DNA from 3 places in the Exiguobacterium sp. SH3S1 genome. Region 1 is predicted to be linked to each of the others. Evidence: riboswitches for the same ligand, from Rfam matches in the RefSeq annotation. Region 1 holds a riboswitch; each other region holds the start of a gene.

Region 1 (3,729 bases):
CGTCCTCTTCCCAATACCCGAGTGCCTTGATGATCTCTTGCCCCGTGAAGACGACCTCACCGTTCACGGCATGGAGCTCGGAGATGACGTTGTTGTCGACCGTGTGCACATGGAGTGAACACGTCGCCGCAGTCTTGTTGAACACCTCGACGTGTAGCAACGTCTCAGCGGACGGTTTGCCAGTTTGTTCGCCAAGTAACCTGCCGGCCGCGTCGACGAGGACGAAATCGTCCGCGGTCCGTTTTCGTTTATCGCGTCCGCTCGCCGTGACGAGGAAGGTCAGCGGGTCGTCGGAGACACGAATCGCCAAATTGCCACTCGTTCCGGGGAACCAGTCGCGCGCGGCGAGTTCGTCTTTAATGTCGGCGAGTTCAAGCCAACGTGCGGTCACGCTCATACGTGCACCTCCTTCATGTGATGGGTGATGTCGTCGAACGTCTCGAACGGGGCGTAGGCGATGCCTTCTGCTTCACAGAGCGTGATGAGTTGCCCACGGGCGTAGACGAAATCGGCCCGTTTGGCGATCTCGAAGTCGGTCACCGAGTCACCGATGACGATCAAGCGATCAACGGGATCGACGATCGTCCGGGCGATTGTCGGTTTGCAGCAACCACAATCATTCGTGCAATGCGCGTCACAGGCGTAGGGCCAGTCGACGCGTACCGTCTCGCCCGAGAAGTCGGCGACGTTACAGTAGATGTGGTCCGGCGCGACGTGGTCTTGCAAGATCGGGTACACGAAAAAGTCCATGCCGCCGCTGACGACGTCGAACTTCCAAACTTGTTGCCGGACTTCTGCCAAAAACGTCGAGAAACCTTGGCGCAAGGTGATGCGGTCCAGCAAGTAGTCACGGTACGCCGAAGCGTCAGCGCTCGGCAACAGCTGGAACATCTGTCCGACCCCGGAGCGGATCGAGATGTCTTGAGCGAGCACGTCGTCTTTGAGCGCGTGCCATTCGGGCGGTGCGAACGCCCGCATCAAAGCGATGATGTTGTCCTCGGCCGTGATCGTCCCGTCGAAGTCACACAAGATGTGAATCGTCATTGTTTTGACCACGCCTTTAGCGCGGCCTCGAGCTCGTTCGTCTGGCTCGCCACGCCCACTACTTGCTCAATCGCTTGTCGGAACGCCCGGGCCCCGGCAGCCGCGCCGTCTGGGTGACCGTGGATGCCGCCGCCGGCGTTGATGACGACGTCTGTGCCGAAATCACGGATGATGTCCGGGACGAGCCCCGGATGGATGCCGGCCGACGGGACCGGTAGAATCGGCTTCGCCCAGTGCGGCCGAGCACTGCTATCCCGAATCGCGAACGCCTCATCGGACGGTGTCGCGAGTGAACCGTATGGGGACGGGAACAGCGTCAAGTCGGCCCCCGCGAGGCGGAACAATTTCCCGAGCAAGAGCGAGTGGCTGATCGAGCCGGTCAAGGCGCCGGCGAACGCCGGATGCGCCAAAATCGGGACGTTAATTGTTGGATCGCTCGCGAGTTCGCGGAGTGTGTCGAGCCCGTATGTATAGACGTTGAACAACAGTGCCGTCGCGCCCGCCTCGATCAAGCGGAGCGCTTGGTCACGTAGCCCGAACACCGGACCGCTGAGCGTGATGGCATAGAGCGAACGTTTCCCGGTCGTTTCGAACTGTTCTTGGATGACGGCCGCCCCGATTTTAGCTCGTTCAAGCGACGGAGTGAGCGGATTATCGTATAGGATTTCATCATCTTTGACGATGTCGATGCCGCCGGCGAGCTGGTCTCGAAGTTGCTGTTCTAAGAAGCGTAAATCACGGCCGATGATCCCTTTAAAGATGCTCATGACGAGCGGGCGATCATGGACGTCGAGCAACTCACGAACGCCTTGAACACCGAACTTTGCTCCGGGGAATTCAGACGCAAGCGTTTCGGGTAACGTCAAGTCGATCAAGCGTACCGAGTCATCGAGCGATAATTTCCCGAACGTCGTCGTCAAGATGGATGAGAAGTCGGGCGTGACGTTATGGAGCGGATAACGGATTGTGAAGCGACTCGTCGTTTCCGTGTGCGTCGTTGAGACGACCTCGCCCCGATACGCCTTTAATTGTTCTTGCTCTAGGTGGGGCAGTTCCGTCCATGTGCCGACGGTCAGTTCAAGGGCGATTTTCTCGGCGACAGTCGCGACGCGGTTCGTCCGGCTGATTTCATATGTGGCAGTAATACTCATGTTCGTTCCTCCTTCCGGTCAAACAAAAAATGACCCCATGCCGAGGCAAGAGGTCATCATAAAAAAATGAACTCTTATCTCTCAGCTTACGCTGCAAGAATTAGCACCGTGCCCAATCGGGTCGGTTGCTGCGACATCATCGGGCTTGTCCCCTCCGTCTGCTCTTGATAAGAATGTATTTTGAAGTTGTGAAATTTAATTGAATTTTGTCACACAATATCCGGTTCGTCAATTCCTTTTTTTGAGAAAAAATAGTTGAATTCATTGTTTCTATATATGCCCGGGAAAAGACAACACCGGGTCCGAAAATTGACGTTGACAACTTGGTGCTCGAGTAAGTAACATTCATCACAACAAGTTCACACAATCGAATATGACACTCTTATCGCGAGTTGGCAGAGGGAATTGGCCCGATGACGCCGCAGCAACCGACCAGTAGGCACGGTGCTACATCCACCAGACATACGTCTGACAGATGAGAGGAACAACCGTTACGGCTGTGCCTCTTTCTCGCGGAGAAAGGGGCTTTTTTTGTGGGGAATATACCGAAAGGGGAAACAGACATGGCTTATCAACCATTTACAGAACAGACAGTCGTCGAGCACGTCAGAACGTTAGGGTTACTCGAAGATGGGGGCATCGCGCATTGCGAGGAGATCGGGGACGGCAACTTGAACCTCGTCTTCCGCATCCGTCAAGGCGAAACGAGCCTCATCGTCAAGCAGGCGCTACCGTATGCGAAAGTCGTCGGAGAGAGTTGGCCGCTCACACTTGAACGGGCGTGGATCGAGCAGCTCGCGTTGCGCGAATTCGCTAGCGTCGTCCCGCGTTTCGTCCCGGTCGTTCTCGGCAGTGACCGGACGCTCGCCTACACGATTTTAGAGGACTTGTCCGACTTTGATATCGTCCGGACGGGCTATTTGGAAGGGAAAACGTATCCTGAACTCGCCCGTCACATCGGTGAGTTTTTAGGACAGACGTTGTTTGAGACGTCAGACTATACGGCCGGCCCGATTGAGAAGAAGCGGAAAGAACGGGATTACTACAACCCGGAACTGTGCGACATCACTGAAAAACTGATCTTCACCGATCCGTACAAAGATGCCGAATCGAACAACATCGAAACCGCGCTCCGTCAGGACGTCGAAGCGCTTTGGCGTGACCAGAAATTGAAAGTGGAGGTCACGAAACTGAAAGTCGGTTTCGTCACGAAACACGACGCGCTCTTGCACGGAGACTTACATACAGGCAGTATCTTCGCGACGCAACAAGAGACGAAAGTCATCGATCCGGAGTTCGCTTTTTACGGACCGTTCGGCTTTGACATCGGGCAAATCGTCGCCCATTTGACGCTATCGACGTTCCATGACCCACTCAAACGGTTCGAACGGTTCACGGACGTATTGACGGTATGGGAGACGTTTGAGAAGACGTTCCGGACGAAGTTTGAGACGGCGGTCGAACCGTTCAACACGGACGGATTCGTCGATGAGCTACTTCAAACCATCTTTAGCGACACGATCGGCTATGCCGG
Region 2 (3,729 bases), on a different contig from region 1:
TCCTCGGCGGCATCGTGGTGGATGAACGGAACGTTCAAATGCTCGGCCATCGTGTTCAACTTATGGTTCGGTAGCCCCGGATAGAGCTTGCGGGACAACTTGACGGTACAGCCGTATTCAATCGTCGGGAAAGAGAACAAGTCGTACTTGGCGATCGCTTTTCGGAGCGCGCCCATGTCGAACGCGGCGTTATGGGCCATGACGACGTCGACGGCGTTCAGAATCGGGTAGAGCTGTTCGAGCACTTCGGGTAATGCTGGGGCGTCCCAGACGTCGCTCGGGCGAATCCCGTGGACGCGAATATTGCCTTGGTCAAAGTCTTCCTCAGGATTGACGAGCCATTGGTTCGTCTCGACGACTTCACCGTCTGTCAGTAGACTCCAACCGACAGAGCAGATGCTCCGACTGTCGCGATTGGCCGTCTCGACATCGATGGCTAGAATAGAATGTGGCATAAAAGTTCCTCTCTTCTCAAAAAATCTGTACAAAAAAAGTCTAACACAAGGTTAGACGGGAAAGCGATCATGCGGCCGAGAGATGCCGGCACGCCTCGGCGCAGCGCAAGCAAGCTTCAGAGCAACGTTGGCAATGGTCGTACAAGTGACGCCCGCATTCGACGGCACACGTATCACACACTTGCGCACAGAGCGCCGCGATCGGTCTTGTGAACGCCGAGTCGGTTTCGAGCGCGTTCAAGGTGAGCGTGGCGACTTCGGCGCATTCTTTCGTCAACCGGATGCATTCCGAGACCATCAGCAGATCTTCTTCTTGTAAACATTTCGAGAAGCAATGATTGCTCGCTCGGATACAATCGATCACGGCCAAAATCGTCTCTTCGACAGCGGCTCGGTTCATTGGAAGTCCCCCTTAAGATAAATGATGTCTTACAATCATTACCCGGTTCGTGTCGACTTAAACCGAGGCGGGGACACGAAAAAAGTCGGTCCACATCAGTGGACCGACTTAAGGAATGGAGCATAGCGGGCTCGAACCGCTGACCTCCACGCTGCCAGCGTGGCGCTCTCCCAGCTGAGCTAATGCCCCGTTGGAAATTATTATATCATTCTAATAAATGATTTGGCAACAAGAAAAACGAAAGAACTTTGAAAATCATTTTTGAAGTTTATTGGGCGCTAGAGCCGGGAAGAACAGACAGAATGTTATATTAAGAAAGCAGGTGCAACATATGGAGATGATTTTGCTGGCGCTACTGCCCGCACTCATGTGGGGGAGTATCCCGCTTATCGTATCTATTGTCGGCGGCAAGCCGATTCAACAATTGGTCGGCACGACGATCGGCGCGATGGTAATGGCGACTGTCATCGCGCTCGTCTTCAAACCAGAGTTCACGACGCTCGCGATCGTGACTGGTTTCATATCGGGTGTGTTCTGGGCGCTCGGACAATACCTTCAATTCCAGTCATTCCAAATTTTGAGCGTCTCGAAAGCGATGCCAATCAGTACAGGGATGCAGCTTGTCGGGACATCACTGTTCGGGGTCATCGTCCTTGGGGACTGGAAGACGCCGACTGAACTATGGCTCGGCTTCTCGGCCCTCGTCTTGATCATCATCGGGGCCGTCATGACGTCATATCAACAACATAAAGAATCTGACAGCAGTAGTGCTTTGAAAAAAGGGCTACTCGTGCTGCTCGTTTCGAGCATCGGTTACGTGACGTACGCCGTCCTCACCAACTACTTTGAGGTCGATGGCATCACCGCCATCCTACCGCAGTCACTCGGGATGTTCATCGCCGCGCTCTTGTTCAGTCTTCGTGAAAAAGATGTGAAAAAGTTTGATCCGAAGACGTTCAAGAACATCTTCGCCGGGCTTGCCTGGGGGATCGGGAACTTCGGGTTGTTCGTCTCGAGCGGAGAAGTCGGCATCGCCACGTCGTTCGCACTGTCTCAACTGAACGTCGTCGTCGCGACACTCGGTGGCATTTACTTGCTAAAAGAAGAAAAGACGTCGAAAGAACGCGTCTTCGTGTTTATGGGGATCGGTCTGATCGTGGTCGCCGGTTTTATGTTAGGGCTCGCGAAGAGCTAAAAAAACGACGGGTATGAGGCCCGTCGTTGTCAGCTTGTCCACGTCTGGTCGATGAACTCGTCACGGCCAGATTGTTTCCGGTCCGCTTTATAGTGGGCCGGATTTTTTTTATGATAATCTTGATGATAGTCTTCGGCCGGGTAAAAGACGTCAGCCGGTAAGATTTTCGTCACAATCGGTTGTTTGAACTTTCCGCTCGCAGCGAGCGCGTCGCGGCTCTGTTCTGCTTTCACGCGTTGTTCTTCCGTATGATAGAAGATGGCGGGCGCATATTGTTGCCCGCGGTCTTGGAACTGGCCGCCGTCGTCGGTCGGGTCAGTCTGAATCCAATACAGTTCGAGCAAGCGCTCATACGCGAACTGAGACGGATCGAACGTGATCTCGACGACCTCGTAATGACCGCTCGTGCCTGTCTTGACGTCTTTATACGTCGGATTGTCGACGTGTCCGCCCGTATAGCCGGATACGATGCCTTCGATGCCTGGCTGTTCCTCGAACGGTGTCACCATGCACCAAAAACAACCGCCTGCGAATGTAGCTTTTTCCAAAATAAAATCCCCCTCATGTTCATTCCAAAAAAAGCGCCCATGTCATCGACATGAGCGTTTTGTCATATCGTCCAAGGCGATGCCTTGCTGGAAGTAGCACCTTGCCGAAGCAGGTTGCTGTGAAGTCATAGAGCCAGGTCTCTCGTTCACTCAAGATATCGATATGTAGTTGGTGACAGCATCATATCATCTGTCTCGTTTAAACGTCAACGATTTGGTGTGCGCCGAAGTTGAAATAGCGTGGCACCAACAATCAAGATAATGAGGGCGATGGACGCAGGGAATGCCCACGGCAAATCATCCCCGAACAATTGTAGAAAGAACAGGGCGAACACGGACAGTAAAACAAGGATGTAAGAGCGGGACATGGCTACCTCCAATAACGTTTCTTCTAGTGTATCAAGTTGCACATCCAATGGCGATAAAAAGAAGGGGATTCGATGCATTCAGCGAATACCGAATAACATTGCCTATAAGGAGGGAATTGGATGCAAGACTTATTTGAACTAGACATCGAGACCGCACAGTGCGGCTATAAAGAAGGGACGTTCACGGCCCGGGACGTGACGGCCTACTATTTGACACGGATCGCTAGCTTGAACGATAAACTGAAAGCGGTCATCCAAGTGAACCCGGACGCGTTGTTCGAGGCGGAGGCGGCCGACCGTGCCTACCGACGCGGAGACCGGCTGCCACTCCTCGGTATTCCCGTTTTACTCAAGGACAACATCGAGACGGCGGGACTCATGAGGACGACTGCCGGCGCCGTGGCGCTCGAGCATCACTTTGCGGGTCGTGACGCTGAACTCGTCCGCCGCCTCCGTGAGCATGGGGCGGTCATTCTCGGCAAAACCAACTTATCGGAATGGGCCAATTTTTTGACGGAGGACATGCCGAACGGATGGAGCGGGGTCGGTGGCCAGACGCTCAATCCGTATGGTGACAATCTCGACGTCGGCGGTTCGAGCTCTGGCTCGGCGGCTGCCGTTGCGGCGAACTTGACGATGCTCGCCGTCGGCAGCGAGACGAGCGGGTCGATCATCCATCCGAGCGTCCATAACGGCATCGTCGGCATCAAACCGACGGTCGGGCTCATCAGCCGGAGTGGGATTATCCCGATTTCGCGGTCGC
Region 3 (3,729 bases), on a different contig from region 1:
TAAGCTGCTGTCTGTCTGTAGATCGGGCGACGAAGGTCGAGCATCTTAATGATGCCGGCCGGACGAAGGTCGAAGTTCTCACGAATGAGTTCAACGAGTTCAGTCTCGCTCAATTTACCAGTGCCGAACGTGTCCACCGCGATTGAAACCGGGTGTGCGACACCGATCGCGTATGCAAGTTGAACTTCCGCTTTGTCAGCAAGTCCAGCTGCAACGAGGTTTTTCGCCACGTAGCGGGCCGCGTATGCTGCCGAACGGTCAACTTTGGTAGGATCTTTACCTGAGAACGCACCACCGCCGTGGCGAGCATATCCACCGTATGTGTCGACGATGATTTTACGTCCTGTAAGACCTGCATCACCTTGTGGTCCACCGATGACAAAACGGCCAGTCGGGTTGATGAAGTACTTTGTCTCGGCATCGATGAGTTCAGCCGGGATGACTGCTGCGATCACGTGTTCTTTAAGGTCCGCTTGGATTTGCTCGAGCGTGATGTCTTCTGCGTGTTGCGTCGAGATGACGATCGTATCGATACGGACCGGGTTGTTGTCTTGGTCGTATTCAACAGTTACTTGCGTCTTACCGTCTGGACGAAGGTAAGTGAGCGTTCCGTTTTTGCGGACTTCTGCCAAGCGACGTGACAATTTGTGAGCGAGTGAGATTGGGAGCGGCATGAGTTCAGGTGTCTCGTTCGTTGCATAACCGAACATGAGGCCTTGGTCACCGGCACCAATCGCATCGATTTCTTCGTCAGTCATTTGACCTTCACGAGCTTCGAGCGCTTGGTCGACACCGAGTGCGATGTCTGCTGACTGCTCGTCGATTGCTGTGAGTACAGCACAAGTCTCAGCGTCAAAACCATATTTGGCGCGCGTGTAGCCGATCTCACGAACAGTTTCACGTACAACTTTCGGGATATCCACGTAAGTCGATGTCGTGATTTCACCAGCTACGAGCACGAGACCTGTCGTGACAGACGTCTCAGCCGCAACGCGGGCGTTTGGATCTTCAGCCAAAATTGCATCCAAAATCGCATCTGAGATTTGGTCACAAATTTTATCCGGATGTCCTTCAGTGACGGACTCCGAAGTGAAAAGTCGACGGTTCAAGTTTGACATTTCGAAAAACCTCCTATTAATAAGGGTGATGTGTGGACGGTACTCGTTCCCCTTACGCGTTGCTTTGGGACGGTAATGAAAAAAACCTTTCGCCACGTTCAATGGGAAAGGTTGAATCGTTCTTCCTTACCCTCTTATCGTTCGAAGCTGTCGCTTCGCTTCAGGATAGCACCTTTTCCGAAAAAGACTACAGGATCGGACGGTTGCTGGGCTTCGTAGGGCCTTGTTCCCTCCACCGCTCAGAATAAGAGTATCCGTTACGAACACCATCATATAAATGCCATACCGTTCTGTCAAGCGTATCTGCTTAATTTGTAAATTTCTTCGTAATCACGGAAATCATTTATGTTTGTGAAATATCAAACATTTTTTTGACGGTTTCCGTTTTTTCACTCCCCGCTTATACAGAATATGTTAGAATGTCTTTGTAAGAAAGCGCTTACTTTAAAGGGTAAAGAAATGCTTGTTTTCGATTAGTGTGTCACATATAATGAAAATGTCATACTAATTAAACGCGGAAGTATGCGGATTTCATCCACATCTATTTAGGGGAAAGGTGGGATTCAGGATGGCGACTACGCTCCTGAAAATCGAAGAATTAATTAAGGGTGCCGATGTATTACGGAACTTAACGGTTCCAGAACTGGTGGAAGAAGCCATTCGTAACGGTGAAGGCGTACTGACGAAAGACGGGGCTTTATCGGTCAGTACAGGGAAATTCACAGGACGGTCACCGAAAGACAAATTCGTCGTCCAAGATGAAGTCAGCAACTCGTTAGTGGACTGGGGGCCGATCAATCAGCCGATCGCAGAAGAAAAGTTCACCGCTCTTCTCGACAAAGTCCTCACCCATCTCGAGACGAAACAGAAGCTGTATTATCTCGAAGCTTCGGCTGGAGCTGACGAGCACTACACGCTACCTGTACGCGCCATCACCGAGTACGCGTGGCACAGCTTGTTCGCGAAGCAGTTGTTCTTGCGAGAGTGGCCGACGAGAGCTGCGTTTGACCCGTTCACGGTCATTTATGCACCGAGCTACAAGGCCGACCCAACAGTTGACGGGACGAACTCAGAAACATTTATCCTCGTCTCGTTCGCCAAACGTACCATTCTGATCGGGGGAACAGAATACGGCGGCGAAATTAAAAAATCGATTTTCTCGGTCATGAACTTCCTATTACCTGAACAGCACGTCTTGTCGATGCATTGCTCGGCCAACGTCTCGGACGCCGGGGAGACGGCGCTCTTCTTCGGACTATCGGGCACGGGAAAGACGACGCTATCGGCCGATATGGAACGGCATCTCATCGGTGACGATGAGCACGGTTGGTCACCAGACGGCATCTTCAACATCGAAGGCGGTTGCTACGCCAAGACGATCAACTTGTCGCGTGAGAACGAACCTCAAATTTATGACGCCATCCGTTTCGGATCGTTGATCGAAAACGTCATCTTGAACGAAGACCGCTCACCCGACTACAAAAACATCTCGCTCACCGAAAATACGCGAGCAGCTTATCCGATTCAATACATCGATAACGCGATGCTCCCTTCACGGGCCGGTCACCCGAACACGATCGTCTTCTTGACGGCCGATGCTTACGGGGTGCTCCCGCCGATCAGCAAGTTGACGAAAGAGCAGGCGATGTATCACTTCCTATCTGGCTACACATCAAAACTAGCCGGGACGGAGCGCGGCGTGACCGAGCCACAAGCAACGTTCTCGACTTGCTTCGGCTCACCGTTCTTGCCGCTCGCCCCGGAACGATACGCCGACATGCTCGGCAAGTTGATCGAACAGCATAACGTCGACGTCTACCTCGTCAACACGGGTTGGACCGGCGGGGCTTACGGTGAAGGGTCGCGTATGAAGCTCAGCTACACACGGACCATGGTGAACGCCGCGATCAACGGTCAATTGCGTGACGTCGACACTGTGAAGCACGACATCTTCAACGTCGACATCCCAGTCCATATCGACGGCGTCCCACAAGACGTGCTCAACCCACGTGACACTTGGAAAGATACGGCTCATTACGATGTCGAAGCGCGAGCGCTCGCCTTGAAGTTCCAACAAAACTTTAAACGATTCACGAAAGCGAGTGAGAAGGTCATCGCGGCCGGCCCAATCGTCTTCTAACTCAAAATGACTAGTACCCCGCTCGGGTACTAGTCATTTTTTCTTGCAATCGCCAACATCCAATCCATCGCTCGGTCCGTCGTCTTCCATTTTTCCCAGAACGGGAGCTGATGGGCGAACGGCAAGATCCAAAGCTCTGCTTGCGAACCAATCTTGTCGGCGAGGGCGGTCGCATGACGAAGCCGGACTTGCTCGTCGTCCGTCCCATGAATGAGTAGCGTCGGCGCCTGCCAGTCTTTGAAGAGCGGAGACCGTTCGACATACGCCTCATGGACCGCCGCCGGGTCTCCCCCGGTCATCCGGCGCAACATCTTCCGCATCGAACGCTGTTCTTCATACGTCCATTCCAAATTCGTCACACCCGCCCACGACGTGACCGACGTGACGGGACGTTTTGATGCGAGCGACAACGCCATCATGCCGCCCCGGGAAAAGCCGAGGGCGTGGATCGTCTCGTGCGTCCGGCTAACG

What was found. A riboswitch is a leader RNA that binds a small molecule or an ion and turns the genes downstream of it on or off. The one in region 1 is predicted to bind S-adenosylmethionine.
Region 2: linked by a shared signal. The riboswitch ahead of msrA (peptide-methionine (S)-S-oxide reductase MsrA) and the one ahead of EVJ26_RS05165 (2,3-diketo-5-methylthiopentyl-1-phosphate enolase) in region 1 are both predicted to bind S-adenosylmethionine.
Region 3: linked by a shared signal. The riboswitch ahead of metK (methionine adenosyltransferase) and the one ahead of EVJ26_RS05165 (2,3-diketo-5-methylthiopentyl-1-phosphate enolase) in region 1 are both predicted to bind S-adenosylmethionine.

What each region holds. Positions count from the first base shown of each region.
Region 1 covers NZ_SJUW01000003.1:141,356-145,084, forward strand. Annotated here, with positions in the region: gene EVJ26_RS05155 (methylthioribulose 1-phosphate dehydratase) at 1-397, opposite strand, end outside; gene EVJ26_RS05160 (2-hydroxy-3-keto-5-methylthiopentenyl-1-phosphate phosphatase) at 394-1,044, opposite strand; gene EVJ26_RS05165 (2,3-diketo-5-methylthiopentyl-1-phosphate enolase) at 1,041-2,195, opposite strand; SAM riboswitch class I at 2,267-2,369, opposite strand; SAM riboswitch class I at 2,575-2,677, shown strand; gene mtnK (S-methyl-5-thioribose kinase) at 2,759-3,729, shown strand, end outside.
Region 2 covers NZ_SJUW01000005.1:39,575-43,303, reverse strand. Annotated here, with positions in the region: gene EVJ26_RS07000 (3'-5' exonuclease) at 1-455, opposite strand, end outside; gene EVJ26_RS06995 (four-helix bundle copper-binding protein) at 523-855, opposite strand; tRNA gene EVJ26_RS06990 (tRNA-Ala) at 972-1,044, opposite strand; gene EVJ26_RS06985 (GRP family sugar transporter) at 1,187-2,050, shown strand; gene msrA (peptide-methionine (S)-S-oxide reductase MsrA) at 2,080-2,598, opposite strand; SAM riboswitch class I at 2,661-2,760, opposite strand; gene EVJ26_RS14465 (hypothetical protein) at 2,805-2,966, opposite strand; gene EVJ26_RS06975 (amidase family protein) at 3,087-3,729, shown strand, end outside.
Region 3 covers NZ_SJUW01000002.1:155,137-158,865, forward strand. Annotated here, with positions in the region: gene metK (methionine adenosyltransferase) at 1-1,118, opposite strand, end outside; SAM riboswitch class I at 1,250-1,369, opposite strand; gene pckA (phosphoenolpyruvate carboxykinase (ATP)) at 1,687-3,258, shown strand; gene EVJ26_RS03550 (alpha/beta hydrolase family protein) at 3,288-3,729, opposite strand, start outside.